Regions from separate parts of the Streptomyces sp. NPDC017529 genome, predicted to be linked through region 3. Evidence: riboswitches for the same ligand, from Rfam matches in the RefSeq annotation. Region 3 holds a riboswitch; each other region holds the start of a gene.
The links. A riboswitch is a leader RNA that binds a small molecule or an ion and turns the genes downstream of it on or off. The one in region 3 is predicted to bind thiamine pyrophosphate.

Region 1 (6,285 bases), on a different contig from region 3:
AGGAGAAGATGGAGAAGGCCGTCGTGGTCGCCAAGGAGGACTTCGCCGCGATTCGCACCGGGCGTGCGCACCCGGCGATGTTCAACAAGATCGTGGCGGACTACTACGGCGCCATGACGCCGATCAACCAGCTGGCGTCGTTCTCGGTGCCCGAACCGCGGATGGCCGTGGTGACCCCGTTCGACAAGAGCGCACTGCGCAACATCGAGCAGGCGATCCGGGACTCCGACCTGGGCGTCAACCCGAGCAATGACGGCCACATCATTCGCGTGAACTTCCCGGAGCTCACCGAGGAGCGCCGCCGGGAGTTCATCAAGGTCGCGAAGAACAAGGCCGAGGACTCGAAGATCTCGATCCGCAGCGTCCGGCGCAAGGCCAAGGAAACCCTCGACAAGCTCGTCAAGGACAAGGAGTCCGGCGAGGACGAGGTGCGCAGGGCGGAGAAGGAGCTCGACGACACCACCGCGAAGTACGTCGCGCAGGTGGACGAGCTGCTCAAGCACAAGGAATCCGAGCTCCTAGAGGTCTGATGAACGAGTCATCCTGGGGGGCCCCGCCTGGCGTCGGCCGAGCCGGTCAATGGGGACCACCCGACCAGGGGCCCGCCGGTTCGGCGGGTCCCGCGCACGAGTGGGGCGGCGCGGCGCAGACTCGGCCCATGCCCATCGTGCCCGACGCAGGCGGACACCAGGACGACGACCGGAACTCTCTGGACGACGACCGGGACCACCGGGACGACAGGGGGGCCGCTCGGCAGAGCGGCCCCTCGTTCCGCGACGAACAGCCGCAGGAGCCCATGCCGACCTCTTTGCCGGGGCCTGACGGCTCACAGCAACCCGACAAGCCGCAGAAGAAGAGCGCGGGGCGCAACCTCCGGGCCGCCATAGGAGTCGGTGTCGGCCTCGGTGCCGTCATCCTGCTCTCGCTCTTCGTCTACAAGCCGCTTTTCGTAGGCGTCATAGTGATCGCGGTCGTCGTGGGCCTGTGGGAGCTGACGTCCCGGCTCTCCGAACGCAAGGACATCCGGGTACCGCTGGTCCCGCTCGCCCTCGGTGGCGCGGCGATGGTGGTCGCCGGCTACGTACGGGGCGCGGAGGGCGCGTGGGTGGCGATGGCGCTCACCGCGCTCGCCGCCCTGGTGTGGCGCATGACGGAGGCCCCGGAGAACTATCTGCGGGACGTCACGGCGGGCGTCTTCGCCGCGTTCTACGTGCCGTTCCTGGCGACGTTCGTGGCGATGATGCTCGCCGCCGACGACGGGCCGCAGCGCGTGCTGACGTTCCTGCTGCTGACGGTCGTCAGCGACACGGGTGCGTACGCGGTGGGCTGGCGCTTCGGCAAGAACAAGCTCGCGCCCCGCATCAGCCCCGGCAAGACCCGCGAGGGGCTGTTCGGCGCGGTGCTGTTCGCCATGGTCGCGGGCGCGCTCTGCATGCAGCTGATCATTACGGACGGCGCCTGGTGGCAGGGCCTGCTGCTCGGCATGGCGGTCGCGGCCAGCGCGACGCTCGGCGACCTCGGCGAGTCCATGATCAAGCGCGATCTCGGCATCAAGGACATGGGCACGCTGCTGCCCGGCCACGGCGGCATCATGGACCGCCTGGACTCGCTCCTGCCGACCGCCCCGGTCGTGTGGCTGCTGTACGTCATCTTCGTCGGCTCCGGCTGACAGAGGTCCACCGTACGTGTGAGGGGCTCGCCGCGCTGCGTGGCGGGCCCCTCACGCATATGGAAAACCGCAGGTCAGGCCGGGTTGCCGAGGCGGCGATCGGCACCTCTTACGTCTGCGACACTGGAAGAACCATGCCTAAGCCCGGAGAACTCACTTTCGTCGCGCCGCGCGGAGCCAAGAAGCCGCCGCGGCACCTTGCCGATCTCACCCCCGCCGAGCGGCGCGAAGCCGTGGCCGCGGCCGGTGAGAAGCCGTTCCGCGCCAAGCAGCTGTCGCAGCACTACTTCGCCCGGTACGCGCACGACCCGGCGGAGTGGACGGACATCCCGGCCGCGGCGCGGGAGAAGCTGGCGTCGGCGTTGCTGCCCGAGCTGATGAGTGTGGTGCGGCACATCTCCTGTGACGACGACACCACGCGCAAGACGCTGTGGAAGCTGCACGACGGCACCCTCGTGGAGTCGGTGCTGATGCGCTACCCGGACCGGGTCACGATGTGCATCTCGTCACAGGCCGGATGCGGCATGAACTGCCCGTTCTGCGCGACGGGGCAGGCGGGGCTGGACCGGAACCTCTCGACCGCCGAGATCGTTCACCAGATCGTCGACGGCATGCGGGCGCTGCGCGACGGCGAGGTTCCGGGCGGGCCGGCCCGGCTGTCCAACGTCGTCTTCATGGGCATGGGCGAGCCGCTGGCGAACTACAACCGGGTCGTGGGCGCGATCCGGCGGCTGACCGACCCGGAGCCCGACGGGGTGGGGCTTTCCCAGCGCGGCATCACCGTGTCCACGGTGGGTCTCGTCCCGGCGATGCTGCGGTTCGCGGACGAGGGCCTGAAGTGCCGGCTCGCGGTGTCGCTGCACGCGCCCGACGACGAGCTGCGCGACACGCTCGTACCGGTCAACACGCGCTGGAAGGTGCGTGAGGTGCTGGACGCGGCCTGGGAGTACGCGGAGAAGTCCGGGCGGCGGATCTCGATCGAGTACGCGCTGATCCGGGACATCAACGACCAGGCGTGGCGCGGTGACCTGCTGGGCCGCCTGCTCAAGGGCAAGCGGGTGCACGTCAACCTGATCCCTCTCAACCCGACGCCCGGTTCGAAGTGGACCGCCTCGCGCCCCGAGGACGAGAAGGCGTTCGTCGAGGCCATCGCCGCGCACGGGGTGCCGGTGACCGTCCGCGACACGCGCGGGCAGGAGATCGACGGCGCCTGCGGGCAGCTCGCGGCCTCGGAGCGCTGACCGTCCGCTGGTACGGTGTGATCGAACAAATGCACATTCCGACAGGGGAGCGCCACAGCGCTGAGAGTGCGGCAGTGTCACGGACCGAGCGTCACGGACACGAGGTGCCGCAGACCCTTGAACCTCGCCCGGGTCATTCCGGGTAGGAAGTTCGGTCGTCACTCATGCTGTTGCGCCCCGCCCGGCCTTCCTCGCGAAGTGCCGGGCGGGGCCGCGTCTCTTCCTGGCCAGCCAGGAGGAATCCAGTGAGCACCACCAGAAGGATCACCGTCACCGCGCTGGCGGTCGCGGCCGGCATGACGGCGCTCGCCGCGTGCGGCTCGGGCGGCAGCGGCGGCAGTACGGACCCGAAGACCGTCACGCTCGTCAGCCACGACTCCTTCAACGCCTCCAAGTCCGTCCTGGAGGAGTTCACCAAGCAGACCGGCTACAAGGTGAACGTGCTCAAGGGCGGCGACGCGGGCAAGGCCGTCAACCAGGCGATCCTGTCGAAGAACAACCCGCAGGGCGATGTCTTCTTCGGCATCGACAACACGCTGCTGTCGCGCGGCCTGAAGGAAGGCATCTTCAGCCCGTACGAGGCCAAGGGGCTGGCGAGCGTCCCCGGCGAACTCCAGCTTGACAAGGCCGGGCACCGGGTGACGCCGGTGGACTACGGCGACACCTGCGTCAACTACGACCGCGCCTACTTCGCCGAGCACCGGATCGCGCCGCCCGAGACGTTCGACGACCTGCTCAAGCCCGAGTACAAGGGCCTGCTGGTCACCGAGAACTCCGCCACGTCGTCGCCGGGGCTCGCCTTCCAGCTCGGCACCATCGCCAAGTACGGCGAGTCCGGCTGGCAGGACTACTGGAAGAAGCTCAAGGACAACGGCGTCGAGGTCGTGGACGGCTGGGAGCAGGCGTACAACGAACGGTTCTCGGGTTCGGCGGCGGGCCGGGGCAAGGGGGACAAGCCCCTGGTGGTCTCGTACGCGTCGAGCCCGCCGGTGGAGGTGCTCGGCAAGAAGCCGCAGCCGAAGGAGGCGCCCACCGGCGTCGCGGCCGGCACCTGCTTCCGGCAGGTCGAGTTCGCGGGGCTGCTCAAGGGCGCCAAGAACGAGAAGGGCGGCAAGGCCCTGCTGGACTTCCTGCTGAGCAAGCAGTTCCAGGAGGACGTGCCGCTCCAGATGTTCGTCAACCCGGCGCGTACGGACGCGCAGGTTCCGGAGCTGTTCACCAAGTACGGCCGGAAGATCGACAAGCCGGAGACGGTGGCCCCGGAGAAGATCGCCGCGAACCGCGAACAGTGGATCAAGCAGTGGTCCTCGCTCGTTCTGAAGTAACCGGCCCCGCGAAGCGGGCGCGGCACTCACGGGGGACGGCGGCGCGGCTGGCCCTGATGGCCCTGCCGCTGGCCTTCTTCGCGCTCTTCTTCGCCTATCCGGTCGCCGCGATCGTCGGGCGGGGGCTCAAGGACGGCGGGCAGTGGCAGCTGGGCCGGGTCGGCGAGGTGCTGTCCGACCCGGACGTCCTGCACGTCCTGTGGTTCACGGTCTGGCAGGCGGCGGCCTCGACCGCGCTCACGCTGCTGATCGCGCTCCCCGGCGCGTATGTCTTCGCGCGCTTCGATTTCCCCGGGAAGCAGTTGCTGCGGTCCGTGGTCGCGGTGCCGTTCGTGCTGCCGACGGTGGTGGTGGGTTCGGCGTTCCTGGCGCTGGTCGGGCGCGGCGGCGTGCTGGACGACCTGTGGGGCGTACGGCTGGACACCTCGGTGTGGGCGATCCTGCTGGCGCACGTGTTCTTCAACTACGCGGTGGTCGTACGGACCGTCGCGGGCCTCTGGGGGCAACTCGACCCCCGGCAGGAGGAAGCGGCCCGGGTGCTGGGCGCGTCGCGCTGGAACGCGTGGCGGCGGGTGACGCTGCCCGCGCTGGGACCGGCCGTCGCGGCCGCCGCCCTGATGGTCTTCCTGTTCACCTTCACCTCCTTCGGGGCGGTGCAGATCCTGGGCGGGCCGAGGTTCTCCACCCTGGAGGTGGAGATCTACCGGCAGACCGCCGACTTCCTGGACCTGCCGACCGCCGCCGTCCTGACGTTGCTCCAGTTCGCCGCCGTGCTGGCACTCCTGGCGCTGCACGCCTGGACCGTACGGCGGCGGGAGACCGCCCTCACGCTCGTCGACCCGGCGCAGACGGTGCGGCGGCCCCGGGGCGCCGGCCAGTGGGCGCTGCTGTGGGGGACGCTCGCCGTGATCGCGGTGCTGCTGGTGGCGCCCCTGGCGGTGCTGGTCGAGCGGTCCTTCGCCGGGCCGGACGGCTACGGGTTCACGTTCTACCGGGCGTTGCAATCCGCTGCCTCCATGGACAGCACCTTCGCCGTCGCCCCGCTGGACGCCCTGTGGAACTCGCTCGCCTACGGGGCCGCCGCCACGCTGATCGCCCTGGTGGTGGGCGGGCTGGCGGCGGCAGCGCTGACCAGGCGGGGCGGCAGGCTGGTGCGTGGCTTCGACGCGTTGCTGATGCTGCCCCTCGGAGTGTCGGCCGTGACCGTCGGCTTCGGTTTTCTGATCACTCTCGACAAGCCGCCGCTGGATCTGCGCTCCTCGTGGTGGCTCGTACCACTGGCGCAGGCGCTGGTCGGAGTGCCGTTCGTCGTACGGACCATGCTGCCCGTGCTGCGCGCGGTGGACGGGCGGCTGCGGGAGGCGGCGGCGGTGCTGGGGGCCTCGCCGTGGCGCGTGTGGCGGGAGGTCGACCTGCCGCTGGTACGGCGCGCGCTGCTGATCGCCGCCGGTTTCGCCTTCGCCGTGTCGCTCGGCGAGTTCGGCGCGACGGTCTTCATCGCCCGGCCGGACGCACCGACCCTGCCGGTGGCCGTGGCGAGGCTGCTGGGACGTGCGGGAGAACTGAACTACGGACAGGCGATGGCCCTGTCGACGATCTTGATGGTGGTGTGCGCGGGCGCGCTGCTGGCGCTGGAGCGCATCCGTACCGATCAGGCCGGAGAGTTTTAGATGGCGGAACACACTGGCACCGCGGACGAGGCGCTGCTGCGGCTGGACGACGTCACCGTCCGCTTCCGCGCCGGGCAGCCGCCGGCGCTGGACGCGGTCGGCCTGAGCGTCGCCGCGCAGGAGATCGTGTGTGTGCTGGGGCCCAGCGGCAGCGGCAAGTCCACTCTTCTGAGGGTCGTGGCGGGACTGCAAGCCGCCGACGCGGGGCGCGTCTTCCTGGAAGGACGGGACCAGTCGGGCGTGCCCACGCACCGCCGTGGCGTCGGGCTGATGTTCCAGGACCACCAGCTCTTCCCGCAGCGCGACGTCGGCGGCAACGTGGCCTTCGGCCTGCGCATGCGCGGCGCGTCACGTGCCGAACAGGAGCGTACGGTTGCCGG
Region 2 (6,285 bases), on a different contig from region 3:
CCGCCGGCAACGCCCGCCTGTGGTTCCTCGGCGACTTCACCGACCGCGGCCCGGACGGCATCGGCGTCATCGACCTCGTCATGCAGCTGTCCGCCGAGGCCGCGGCGGCCGGCGGCTACTGCAAGGCCCTGATGGGCAACCACGAGCTGCTGCTGCTCGGCGCCAAGCGGTTCGGCGACACCCCCGTGCAGTCCGGCGCCGGCACCGCCTCCTTCCAGGCCGCCTGGCTGCTCAACGGCGGCCAGAAGACCGACATGGACCGCCTCCAGGACCATCACCTGCAGTGGATGGCCCGCCTGGACGCCATGACGGAGGAGGACGGGCACCTGCTCGTGCACTCCGACACCACCGCGTACCTGGAGTACGGCGACTCCATCGAGGACGTCAACGACACCGTCCACGACGTCCTCACGCGCAGCGACGCCGACGAGGTCTGGGACCTGTTCCGCAAGTTCACCAAGCGGTTCGCCTTCCGCGACGACGACGCGGGCCCGATGGCCGCACGCGAACTCCTCGACACCTACGGCGGCGGGCGCGTCGTGCACGGCCACAGCCCCATCCCGTACCTCCTCGGCGAGGTCGGCGGCGAGGACGACGAAGGCGAGGGGGTCGCCGTCGAAGGGCCGCACGTCTACGCCGACGGGCTCGCCATCGCCATGGACGGCGGGATCACCATGGCCGGAAAGCTACTGGTCGTCCAACTTCCCCTGACTGGCTGACCGTTATCCGGGCAGGGGTAGCGGCAGGTAGGGAAGTGGCGCGACGGGGCCCGAGCGGGGGCGTGGCGGTCCCTATTTCCGCAAACACCCTGTCACCCCGTGCCGGAGGCGCTCTACCATCGGTCTATCCGTAGCAGGCTCTCCTCCGTTTCCGCCCACTGCCCGGCCCACGCCGGCCTGTACGGCCCTACGGAGCATCGGGGGATGCACATGAACAGCGCTCCGCACCTGCTGAACGAGGACCGCGCGGAATTCGCGCGGCTCCTCGACGAGGCGCTGCGCACCGCGGATTACCGGAAGGACCTGGTGTCCGCGGCGGGAAAGCACCTCAATACCGAGCAGTTGCGCACCATGGCGCTCAGCGCCACAACCGCCATCGCCGCGTGTGCGACGGCCGAATACCGACACTACGTACGGCTCCGCGACGAACTGCGCGCTCCGGCACCCGCACCGGAAGCCGGAGGCGTGGAAGGCCGCGAGGAGAAAGGCGCGTCGGCGGGCAGCCCGGGCATCGATCTCGCCACGACCGTGGGGGAGGTCGCCGAGCCCTCGGGCGCCGGGCTGGCCGCGATGATCACGGTACTGGCGCCGGTGCTGGCGGGGATCGCCGCCGTGCTCTTCCTGCTCATCGGGTACGTGCTGCGCACCGTCGGCACCGACCCGTCCGCCGCCCAGCCCCTGATCAGCGTGGGTTGGGTCTTCGCGGCGGTCACCGCCGCCGGGGCGCTCGTCGCGATGGCGAGCCTGGTCTACGCGGCCTGGCGCAACGGCTCGACGTCGCTGCGCGCCCCACGCACCGGCGACGGCCTGGGCGCCCGGACCCGGGAGGTGGACCTCGCCCGGGACGCCTGGCGGCAGGCGCTCCTGGAACGCGGCATCCTGCCGTTCCTGCGCGAGGCCCTGGCCGATCCGGCCGCCGTCAACGGCCGCGGCACGGCCCGGTACGTACCGCGCCGCGCAGTGGACGGCGGCCGGATGCCGAGCCTGGGCTTCACCAGCCCGGACTTCACCAGCCCGGACGGCGGCCCGCCCGCCGCTCCCCGGCCCCGCTTCACCAGCCCGGATTTCACCAGCCCCGACTACGGCGGCCCCGACCACCATCCCGAATAGCGCCCACGCACCGCCGCACTTCCACCGCGGGGGCAACGGCACCTGGCCCCCGCGGCGTCCCGCAGGCACAGGTACCGACGCACGGCTCCGGGCCCGGAGCCGCACGGTGTACGCGCGGCTCCGGGCCCGGATCCAACGTGCGGAAAGGTCACTCCGCGATCGGCAGGTACACCCGGTTCCCCGCCGCCGCGAACTCCCGTGACTTCTCGGCCATGCCCGCCTCCGCGTCCGTGCCGACCGCCAGGTCGCCGCCGTGTTCGCGGCGGATGTCCTGGGAGATCTTCATGGAGCAGAACTTCGGGCCGCACATGGAGCAGAAGTGCGCCGTCTTCGCCGGTTCCGCCGGCAGCGTCTCGTCGTGGAAGGCGCGGGCCGTGTCCGGGTCGAGGGCCAGGTTGAACTGGTCCTCCCAGCGGAACTCGAAGCGCGCGTCGGACAGCGCGTCGTCCCAGTCCTGGGCGCCCGGGTGGCCCTTGGCGAGGTCCGCCGCGTGCGCCGCGATCTTGTACGTGATGACGCCGGTCTTGACGTCGTCCCGGTCCGGCAGGCCCAGGTGTTCCTTGGGCGTGACGTAGCAGAGCATCGCCGTACCCCACCACGCGATCATCGCCGCGCCGATCCCGGAGGTGATGTGGTCGTACGCGGGCGCGACGTCGGTGGTCAGCGGGCCGAGCGTGTAGAACGGCGCCTCTTCGCAGATCTCCTGCTGGAGGTCGATGTTTTCCTTGATCTTGTGCATCGGGACGTGTCCCGGGCCCTCGATCATCGTCTGCACGCCGTGCCGCTTGGCGATCGAGTTCAGCTCGCCGAGCGTCCGCAGCTCCGCGAACTGCGCCTCGTCGTTGGCGTCCGCGATGGAGCCGGGGCGCAGGCCGTCGCCGAGGGAGTACGTGACGTCGTAGGAGGCGAGGATCTCGCAGAGTTCCTCGAAGTGGGTGTAGAGGAACGACTCCTTGTGGTGGGCCAGGCACCACGCCGCCATGATCGAGCCGCCGCGCGAGACGATGCCGGTCTTGCGGCGGGCCGTGAGGGGGACGTAGCGCAGCAGGACGCCGGCGTGGACGGTCATGTAGTCCACGCCCTGCTCCGCCTGCTCGATGACCGTGTCCTTGTAGATGTCCCAGGTCAGTTCCTCGGCCTTGCCGTCCACCTTCTCCAGTGCCTGGTAGAGGGGGACGGTGCCGATGGGGACGGGGGAGTTGCGCAGCACCCACTCGCGGGTGGTGTGGATGTTGCGGCCGGTGGACAGGTCCATGACCGTGTCGGCGCCCCAGCGGGTCGCCCAGGTCATCTTCTCCACCTCCTCCTCGATGGAGGACGTGACGGCGGAGTTGCCGATGTTCGCGTTGACCTTCACCAGGAAGTTCTTGCCGATGATCATCGGCTCGATCTCCGGGTGGTTGACGTTGGCGGGCAGTACGGCCCGGCCGGCCGCGATCTCGTCCCGCACGAACTCCGGAGTGACGTTCTCGCGGATCGCGACGTACTCCATCTCCGCCGTGACCTCGCCCCGGCGCGCGTACGCGAGCTGGGTGACCGCCGCGCCGCCGCGGCCCCGGCGAGGCTGCCGGGGGCGACCCGGGAAGACCGCGTCGAGGTTCTTCAGGCCGCCGCGCGGCGAGGTGTGCTTGAGGCCGTCGTCCTCGGGCCTCGGTGGCCTGCCCGCGTACTCCTCGGTATCTCCCCTGCTGATGATCCAGTTCTCCCGCAGCGGCGCCAGGCCGCGGCGGACGTCGGTTTCGATGTTGGGGTCGGTGTACGGCCCTGACGTGTCGTAAAGCGTCACGTCCTTGCCGTTGGTGAGGTGCACACGACGGACCGGGACCTTCAGGTCGGGCCGCGATCCGGTGAGGTAGCCCTTGTGCCAGCCGATCTCCTTGGCGGAGACCTGACCGTTTTCGGGCGTGCGTGCATCCTGCAGAGTCATGAAGACCCACTCCCTACGCCGGCATTACCCGGTAACAGGTTCGGCGGTCGACGCAGCAAGTCCGTGACGGCGGTTCCGGCTTCGGCCGGACGTTCCGTACGGGGATCAGCGCCCTCTCAGCCCGGTGCTCCGAGCTCCCGCGATTGCAAAGGTGGCACCACGGTAGCCGCCGATATGGCGCGGTGACCAGGGGGCCCTGCCAGTTCTTGCGATGATCGGGCGGTGACCAGCAACGAGCCCCCGCACTCCGCGCACCACCACGCTTCCCATCCGGCGCCCGGTCCGGACGGTGATCGTGCGCAGCCGCCGCACCCGCCAGGACACGGGCACGCGCACGGACATGGCCACGGGCACGGCCCCGCGGCCCCGGTATCCCGGCATCTGCGCAAGGTCATCGCGGCGGTGCTGATCCCGTTCGCCGCCGCCGTCGTGGCCGGTCTGGTCGTGCTGTGGCCGGGCGGCGCACCCGGCCACAAGCCGACCGGTGTCGGCTTCGACCAGCCCACCGAGAAGGCGAAGGTGGCCAAGGTCGAGGAGGTGAACTGCGCGGACGTCCACGCCCAGCAGCAGCCGGGGCCGCAGCAGCAGTCCGGCCCCTCGGACACCCGGCAGGCAACGCACTGCGAGCGGGCGGTCATCGAGGTGACCACCGGCAAGGACACGGGCCGGCGGTTCGAGGCGATCGTGACGCCCGACGCCACACGCCACTACACGGTTGGCCAGAAAGTCGTGGTCGCCTACTCGCCCAAGGCGCCCAAGGACCTGCAGTATGCGGTCACGGACGTCGACCGGACGTTCCCGATGTGGGTGCTCGCCGCGATCTTCGCGCTGGCGGTGGTCGTGGTCGGCCGGCTGCGCGGGGTGCTGGCACTGGTCGCGCTCGTCGTGAGCTTCGGCGTGCTGACGCTGTTCATCCTGCCCGCCATCCTCCAGGGTTCGAACCCGCTGGTGGTCGCGGTCGTCGGAGGCAGCGCGATCATGCTGGTCGCGCTGTACATGTGCCACGGGCTGACGGCCCGAACGTCCGTAGCCGTGCTCGGCACGCTCGCGTCGCTGCTGCTCATCGGCCTGCTCGGCTCGCTCTTCATCGGGTGGGCCCTGCTGACCGGCAACACCGACGACCAGACCGGGCTGGTGCACGGCCTGTACCCCGACATCGAGATCCGCGGCCTGCTGCTGGCGGGCATCATCATCGGGTCGCTGGGCGTGCTCGACGACGTGACGGTCACCCAGACCGCGGCGGTCTGGGAGTTGAAGGAGGCCGATCCGTCGGCGAGCCGCCGCAAGCTCTACGGAGCGGCGATGCGGATCGGGCGCGATCACATCGCGTCCGTCGTCAACACGCTCGTACTCGCTTACGCGGGTGCGGCGCTGCCCCTGCTTTTGCTGTTCTCGATCGCACAGAGCAGCGTCGGTACCGTCGCCACGAGCGAGGTGGTCGCGGAGGAGGTCGTCCGCACGCTGGTGGGCAGCATCGGACTGGTCGCGTCCGTACCGCTGACGACGCTGCTGGCCGTGCTGGTCGTCTCGGCGGACCGGGACGCGGGGCGGCCGGCGGGCCGGGGCACGCGGCGGACGGCAGGCGGGGGACCGGGGCGGGGCGCCGGGGGCCGGGGCGCCCAACGGGTCGGTGCGGGTCGGGGACCGGAGCCGGACGGCGGTACGAGCCGGCAACCGGTGCTCGGCGGCCGCGGCAGGCGGCGGCGCGCACGCTGATCCGGCCGGAGACCCGTCACTCCGCGTCACATGTCACCGTCCCGTCACCGCCCGGGCCGCGCGGCTTCACCCCGCCTTCTGCGCCTCGGAAAGAATCCGGTCCAATGTCGATTCGAGCGTGTCGCACACCTCTTCCTCCCCGATCGGCACCAATCGGTCCGTGCGGTCCAAGAAGGCCACCAGCGGTGGGGCACCGGCGCGGAACAACGCCCGTTCGTCCGCCACCTGCAGGCCGATGAAGACGTCGCTGAGATGTTCGGAGGAGGACGGCTCGATGCGTACGTCGCCCTCGCCGGACGGCTTGCTCAGCCCGTCCAGCAGCAGCTCCCGGCTGAACGCCCAGGTCACGGGCACATCGCCGGGAAGGTCGAAGGTGAAGCTGACCGCATAGGGATCCGCGCGGTCGAAGTACAGCTCCACCGGGATACGGAAAGCGAGCTCCTCTGACACGAGGAAGCTCATGATCACTTCTGCCTGAACTGTGTCGGTCATCAACCTCTGCCCCGTACTTGGTCGGAGATGGCCAGGAATCATCCCTCTTGGCCTCATTGACGCCATCGTCTGTCACGCGCAAGCGGATCACAAGGAGTGATCTTTCAAATACCGAGAGAGAAGCGAATGTCGTGAGCGCGCCGCCTTCACCATCCTGCGTATTCGGACGGTAACGCAGTGTAGGCGTTGAGCATCGCTCGCGGGAAGGGAAACCGCCATGGTCGCGGCCGCCGAACCGACCTGGACCGGGAGCGCTGAGCATACTGTGCCCACGGCATATTTCGGTTGCACATAGGCGAATTGGGCGCGGCGGACGGCGTC
Region 3 (6,285 bases):
ACCGCAGGCGTAGACGTCGGCGGGCGGCCCGGCCGTGCCGTCCTCGATCTGCTCGGGCGCCAGGTAGGAGACGGTTCCCAGGAGCGTGCCGGTGGAGGCGGTGGTGTGCGTGCCCACGGTCCGTACGAGGCCGAAGTCGGCGACCTTGACCCGGCCGTCGTCGCCGATCAGCACGTTCTCCGGCTTCATGTCCCGGTGCACCAGCCCGGCCCGGTGCGCGGCGCCCAGCGCGGCCAGGATGGGCTCCAGGATGTCCAGCGCGGCCCGCGGCTGGAGGGCGCCCCGCTCCCGCAGCACGTCACGCAGCGTGCAGCCGGCGACGTACTCCATCGCCAGGTAGACGTACGTGCCGTCGGTGCCCTGGTCGAAGACGCCCACCACGTTGGGGTGGTCGAGCCGGGCGACGGACTTGGCCTCGCGGATGAAGCGGTCGACGAACGCCGCGTCCGCCGCCAGCGCCGGGTGCATCACCTTCAGGGCGAGCACCCGGTCCAGCCGGGTGTCCACGGCCCGGTAGACCGTGGCCATGCCGCCGGCGGCGATGCGCGCCTGCACCTGGTAGCGGCCGTCGAGCAGCTGCCCGACCAGGGGGTCCTGAAGGGTCGTATCCACGGCAGACGAGTCTACGAGCCGTCGGGCGGGGCTCCGACGCCCCGCCCGGCGCCCGGGCCGTACTGAAGCCGAACGGTGACAGGCCCTATGGCCGGGCGTGGGCGGGTCGCGCCGGATGCCCCTTTTCGGCCGGTCCGGGCGGCGCCCCCGGGGCGGCGCCGCCGCGGCGCGTCAGAAAGCGGGCCGCTCCGGGTCCAGCGCGGCCATGCCCTCCGTGGGCGAGGAGGCCTCCGCGTAGTGGCGGCGCGGCATCCGCCCCGCGCGGAACGCCAGCCGGCCGCCCTCGACGGCATGCCGCATCGCCTCCGCCATCAGCACGGGCTCCTGCGCACGGGTCACCGCGGAGGCCAGCATCACCCCCGCACAGCCCAGCTCCATGGCCAGGGCCACGTCGGAGGCGGTGCCCGCGCCCGCGTCCAGGATCACCGGCACCCGGGCCCGCTCGGTGATCAGCTGGAAGTTGTGCGGGTTGCGGATGCCCAGCCCGGACCCGATCGGGGAGCCCAGCGGCAGGATCGCGGCGCAGCCCACGTCCTCCAGCTTGCGGGCCAGCACCGGGTCGTCGCTGGTGTAGGGCAGCACGGTGAAGCCGTCGTCCACCAGCGTCTCGGCGGCGTCCAGCAGCTCGACCGGGTCCGGCAGCAGGGTGCGCTCGTCGGCGACCACCTCCACCTTGATCCAGTCGGTGCCGAGCGCCTCACGGGCCAGCCGGGCGGTGAGGACGGCCTCGCCGGCGGTGAAGCAGCCCGCGGTGTTCGGCAGCACCCGGATGCCGTGCCGTTCCAGTACGGACAGCACCGAGCCCTGCACGGTCGGGTCCAGGCGGCGCATGGCGACCGTCGTCAGCTCCGTACCGGAGGCGAGCAGCGCCCGCTCCAGTACGTCGAGACTGGTCGCCCCGCCGGTGCCCATGATCAGCCGGGAGTCGAAGGTGGTGTCGGCGATGGTGAGCAGATCGTCGGCCATGACGGGGAATCAGCCTCCCTGGACTGCGGTGAGGACCTCGACGCGGTCGCCGTCGCCGAGCGGGGTGGCGGGCCACTGGCCACGCGGTACCACGGCTTCGTTGACGGCCGCTGCCACGCCGCCGGGCGCCGTGGTGAGGCCGGCGACGAGCCGGTCGAGGGTGAGCCCTCCGGGGAACTCGCGGGGCTCACCGTTCACGGAGACGGTGATGGGTGTGGTGACGGTCATGCGGGCTGCTCCTGGGAGGCGGGGGCGGGCACGGGGCGGGGCGCGGCGCCGGGCGGCGCCGCGGAGGCGTGCGCGGGCGGCTCCGGCGCGAAACGGTCGGGGGCGAACGGCCGGGCCTCCTCCGGCAGCCGGCCGCCGGTCAGCACCGCCGCCATCGCGTCGCCCGTGACGGGCGTCAGGAGCACGCCGTTGCGGTAGTGGCCGGTCGCCACCAGCAGGCCCGGCAGCGCGGTCGGGCCGAGCAGCGGCGCGTTGTCGGGCGAGCCGGGGCGCAGTCCGGCGCGGGTCTCGACCAGCGGCAGTTCGGTGATGCCGGGCACCAGCTCGTGTGCGTCCCGCAGCAGCTCGTACACCCCGCCGGCGGTGACCGTGGTGTCCCAGCCCAGCTCCTCGCTGGTGGCGCCGAGCACCAGTTCGCCGTTCTCGCGCGGTACGAGATAGACCGGGCCGCCGCGCACCACGGCCCGTACCGTGCGGGACAGGAACGGTACGCCGCCGGGCAGTACCTCCGGCATGCGCAGCCGCAGCACCTGGCCCTTGACCGGGCGCACCGGCGGCAGCACGCCGCCCGGGACGCCCGCCAGCCGACCGCTGCTGCTGCCCGCGGCGAGCACCACCTGCCCGGCCGTGACGCGGCTGCCGTCGGCCAGTACGGCACCGGTGGCGCGGCCCCGCTCGACGGTCAGCCGCTCGGCGGTGGTGCGGTGGAAGGCGACCCCGGCCCGCTCGCAGGCGGCGAGCAGCGCCGCCGCCAGCCGGCGCGGGTCGACCTGGTGGTCCCCGTCCACGCGCAGGCCGCCGCGCACGCCCGGCGCGAGCATCGGCTCCAGGCGCCGGCACTCGCGCCCGGTCAGCCACTCGGAGTCCAGGCCGCTGCGGAGCTGGAGGGCGTGCAGGTCGCGCAGGTAGGCGCGGTCGTCGGCGTCCAGTGCGACGGCCAGGGTGCCGCACGGGCGGTAGCCGATGTCCCGGCCGCTGGCCTCGGCCAGCTCGGCGGCGAAGTCCGGGTAGCGGCGGGCGGAGGCGAGGTTGAGGCCGAGCAGCGTCTGCTCGCCGTAGTGCAGTTCGGTGACGGCGGCCAGCATCCCGGCCGCGACCCGGGCGGCGCCGCCGCCGGGCGCGGGGTCGGCGACGGCGGTGCGCAGCCCGCGCTGGGCCGCCCGCCAGGCGGTGACCAGCCCGATGACGCCGCCGCCGACGACGAGTACGTCCGGGTGCCCGCCGGAGCCGGGTGACACGTGTGGCGCGGGCGGCCCGGCCCTGCCCGTATGGGGTGCGGCGGCCCGTGCCGCGGTCCGTGCAGATGGATGCATGGGTGTCCAGCCCCTCCCTTCGCCGGCATGACCCGGATCAGGTTCGTACGGTCGGAGGCCGCAGCAGCCTCCCTCTCAGCCCGGTGCGTCCGGGCTCCCGCGAGTGCGTTCACCGGCCACACTAGTACGGGTCCCGGGCGCGCCGTAAGGGAGCACCGGGCCCGCGCTCCGGGCCGTGGCCGGTTCTCGCGGGTGCCGGTGGGTGACGGACCGTGACGTTGTGTCAGAGATCTCGTCGCGCGGTGCTGCGGCCCGCGAGACACGCCGTCCTAGAGTTGGCCGGGTGAGCGAGCAGACCCAGCCTCCCCAGGACCCGGACCGCACGCGCCAGGAGGACGACACCCTCCAGCGCGCCGCCGAGCGCGCCCGGCGGGTCGTCGTCGTGGGCGCCGGAATGGCCGGCGTGCAGACCGCCGTCGCCCTGCGCGAACAGGGCTGGCGCGGGGTGATCACCCTGGTCGGCGACGAGCCCCACGCGCCGTACGACCGCCCGCCGCTGTCCAAGGCCGTACTGCTCGGCAAGGCCGACGGGTCCGCCTTCGACGTGGACTTCGCGGCGCTCGGCATCGACCTGCTGCTCGGCCGGCGCGCCACCGGGCTCGCCGCCGCCTCGCAGGTGGTCGAGACCGACGCCGGACCGCTCCCGTACGACCACCTGGTGATCGCCACCGGCGCCGAACCGGTCACCCTGCCCGGCGGCGCCGGCCTGCCGGACGTCCACGTGCTGCGCACCCTCGACGACGCCGAGCGGCTGCGGCCCGTACTGGCCGGGCAGCGCGAGATCGTGGTGGTCGGCGCGGGCTGGATCGGCGCCGAGTTCGCCACCGCGGCGCGCGAGGCGGGCTGCGGGGTGACCGTCGTCGAGGCCGCCGACCGGCCGCTGGCCGGGGCGCTGCCCGCCGAGGTCGCCGCCCCCATGGCGGCCTGGTACGAGGACTGCGGCGCCCGGCTGCGCACCGGCGCCAGGGTCGCCGCCGTCACGGACGGCGCGGTGGCGCTCTCCGACGGCACGACGCTGGCCGCCGACGCGGTCGTCGTCGGCATCGGCGCCAGGCCCGCGACCTCCTGGCTGGCCGGCTCCGGCGTCGAGCTGTCACCCGAGGACCGCTCCGTGCTGGCCGACGAGCGGCTGCGCACCTCGGTCCCCGGCGTGTACGCCGTCGGCGACTGCGCCTCCTTCCCGTCCGCCCGCTACGGCAGCCGGCTGCTGATCCACCACTGGGACAACGCCCTCCAGGGGCCGCGCACGGTCGCCGCCACCATCGCCCGCGGCGAGGCGGAGGGCCCGCTCTACGACCCGGTCCCGTACTTCTGGTCCGAGCAGTTCGGCCGCTTCGTGCAGTACGCGGGGCACCACGCCGGCGCCGACGAGACGGTCTGGCGCGGCGATCCGGCGAGCGCGGCCTGGTCGGTGATCTGGCTGCGCGAGGGCGTGCTCGTCGCCCTGCTCGCGGTGGGCAGGCCGCGCGACCTCGCCCAGGGTCGCAAGCTCATCGAGCGGGGCGCGGCACTGGACCGGCACAAGGCGGCGGACGCCTCGGTGCCGCTGAAGTCGGCGGTGCTCTGAGCGGCCCGCGCGGCGCACCTTTGGCGATGCCCCGCTACCGGCTGTCAGTGCGAGGTGGCAGGCTTGTCCTGTGACCGAGATTGACGCAAAGATCGATGGACTCGTACCCGCCTGGCTCACCCTCCCCGACATCGCCGAGATGATCGGCGTGGAGGTGACGCGTGTGCGGCAGCTGGTGAAGGAGGGCCAGCTGATCGCGGTGCGCCGCGGCGAGAACCGGGCCCTGCACGTGCCGGCCGACTTCATCAAGGACGGCAAGGTCGTCAAGGGCCTCGTCGGGACGCTCACGCTCCTGCGGGACGACGGCTTCGCCGACGAGGAGATGCTGGAGTGGCTCTTCACCGCCGACGAAACCCTGCCCGGCACCCCCGCCCAGGCCCTGCGTGAGAATCGCGGTACGGAGGTGAAGCGCCGGGCCCAGGCGCTCGCCGTCTAGTAGCGCCTGTACGGCTGCGGGGGCTCCTTCGGGCGCGTCCGCTGCCGTTCGCCGTCGCGATCGCACCCGCGGCCGCGACCGTCTTCGCACCACTAGGGCGTACGGGCCGGAAGGTCCGGCCCGTACGCCGCCTACCTGGGGGGACCCGCCGATGACCACCGCACGCCACGCCCTGTCCGACGCCCGGCTCTACCTGTGCACGGACGCCCGCAAGCGCCAGGGCGACCTCGCGCAGTTCCTGGACGCGGTGCTCGCGTCGGGCGTGGACGTCGTGCAGCTGCGCGACAAGGGCATGGAAGCGGGGGAGGAGCTGGCCCACCTGGAGGTCTTCGCGGACGCCTGCCGCCGGCACGGCAAGCTGCTGGCGGTCAACGACCGCGCCGACGTCGCCCACGCCATCGGCTCCGACGTGCTGCACCTGGGCCAGGGCGACCTGCCCGTGCCCGCCGCCCGCGCGATCCTCGGCCCGGACGTGCTGATCGGCCGGTCCACCCACGCCGAGTCCGAGGTGGATGCCGCGCTGGCCGAGCCCGGCGTGGACTACTTCTGCACGGGCCCGTGCTGGCCGACCCCGACCAAGCCCGGGCGCCACGCCCCCGGCCTCGACCTGGTGCGTTACGCGGCCGCGCAGCAGCCCGAGCGCCCGTGGTTCGCGATCGGCGGCATCGACGCGGGCAACCTGGACCAGGTGCTGGAAGCGGGTGCCCGGCGGGTCGTCGTCGTACGGGCGATCACCGAGGCCGAGGACCCGGGGGCCGCGACCGCCGACCTGGCCAAGCGGGTGCGTGCGCACGGAGCGTGACCGGGCACGCGCGTGAAGCTGCTGGAGACCGCCATCTTCCGCAGGCGGCTGTCACCATCGCTCACAAGAGGCTCCCGAGGTCAGGCCGGGCCGTGGCCGGCGGGGGCGTCGTAAACCAGGCTGTACCGCCAGAACAGGCGCCGTCGGATCCGGGCACCGGGCAGCGCCTGCGCGGCGGCAGCCCGAATCTCGCCCAGAGTCTCCCGCGGAGCGGCGGTGGGCGCCGTCATGTGCAAGGGCGGCGCATCAGCGCGGGCCGGATGCTTGACCAGCCCCATCACCGGATTCAGGAGCAGGGCCGGCAGGGAGGCGAGCAGGTCGGCGCGCCCGGCCTCCCGGTAGCAGCCGACGACCACGAGAC

Region 1: another riboswitch for thiamine pyrophosphate. It lies ahead of ACH4K4_RS22470 (thiamine ABC transporter substrate binding subunit); the one in region 3 lies ahead of thiO (glycine oxidase ThiO).
Region 2: another riboswitch for thiamine pyrophosphate. It lies ahead of thiC (phosphomethylpyrimidine synthase ThiC); the one in region 3 lies ahead of thiO (glycine oxidase ThiO).

Annotation. Positions count from the first base shown of each region.
Region 1 covers NZ_JBIRJY010000008.1:240,410-246,694, forward strand. The annotation lists gene frr (ribosome recycling factor) at 1-530, shown strand, start outside; gene ACH4K4_RS22460 (phosphatidate cytidylyltransferase) at 530-1,669, shown strand; gene rlmN (23S rRNA (adenine(2503)-C(2))-methyltransferase RlmN) at 1,804-2,910, shown strand; TPP riboswitch at 2,944-3,077, shown strand; gene ACH4K4_RS22470 (thiamine ABC transporter substrate binding subunit) at 3,156-4,235, shown strand; gene ACH4K4_RS22475 (ABC transporter permease) at 4,292-5,905, shown strand; gene ACH4K4_RS22480 (ABC transporter ATP-binding protein) at 5,906-6,285, shown strand, end outside.
Region 2 covers NZ_JBIRJY010000002.1:429,327-435,611, forward strand. The annotation lists gene ACH4K4_RS05630 (metallophosphoesterase) at 1-719, shown strand, start outside; gene ACH4K4_RS05635 (hypothetical protein) at 924-1,829, shown strand; gene thiC (phosphomethylpyrimidine synthase ThiC) at 1,978-3,756, opposite strand; TPP riboswitch at 3,750-3,907, opposite strand; gene ACH4K4_RS05645 (YibE/F family protein) at 3,979-5,472, shown strand; gene ACH4K4_RS05650 (SsgA family sporulation/cell division regulator) at 5,539-5,964, opposite strand.
Region 3 covers NZ_JBIRJY010000006.1:359,084-365,368, reverse strand. The annotation lists gene pknB (Stk1 family PASTA domain-containing Ser/Thr kinase) at 1-612, opposite strand, end outside; gene ACH4K4_RS18565 (thiazole synthase) at 784-1,578, opposite strand; gene thiS (sulfur carrier protein ThiS) at 1,588-1,806, opposite strand; gene thiO (glycine oxidase ThiO) at 1,803-3,119, opposite strand; TPP riboswitch at 3,117-3,230, opposite strand; gene ACH4K4_RS18550 (NAD(P)/FAD-dependent oxidoreductase) at 3,403-4,686, shown strand; gene ACH4K4_RS18545 (Rv2175c family DNA-binding protein) at 4,757-5,122, shown strand; gene thiE (thiamine phosphate synthase) at 5,274-5,924, shown strand; gene ACH4K4_RS18535 (class I SAM-dependent methyltransferase) at 6,005-6,285, opposite strand, start outside.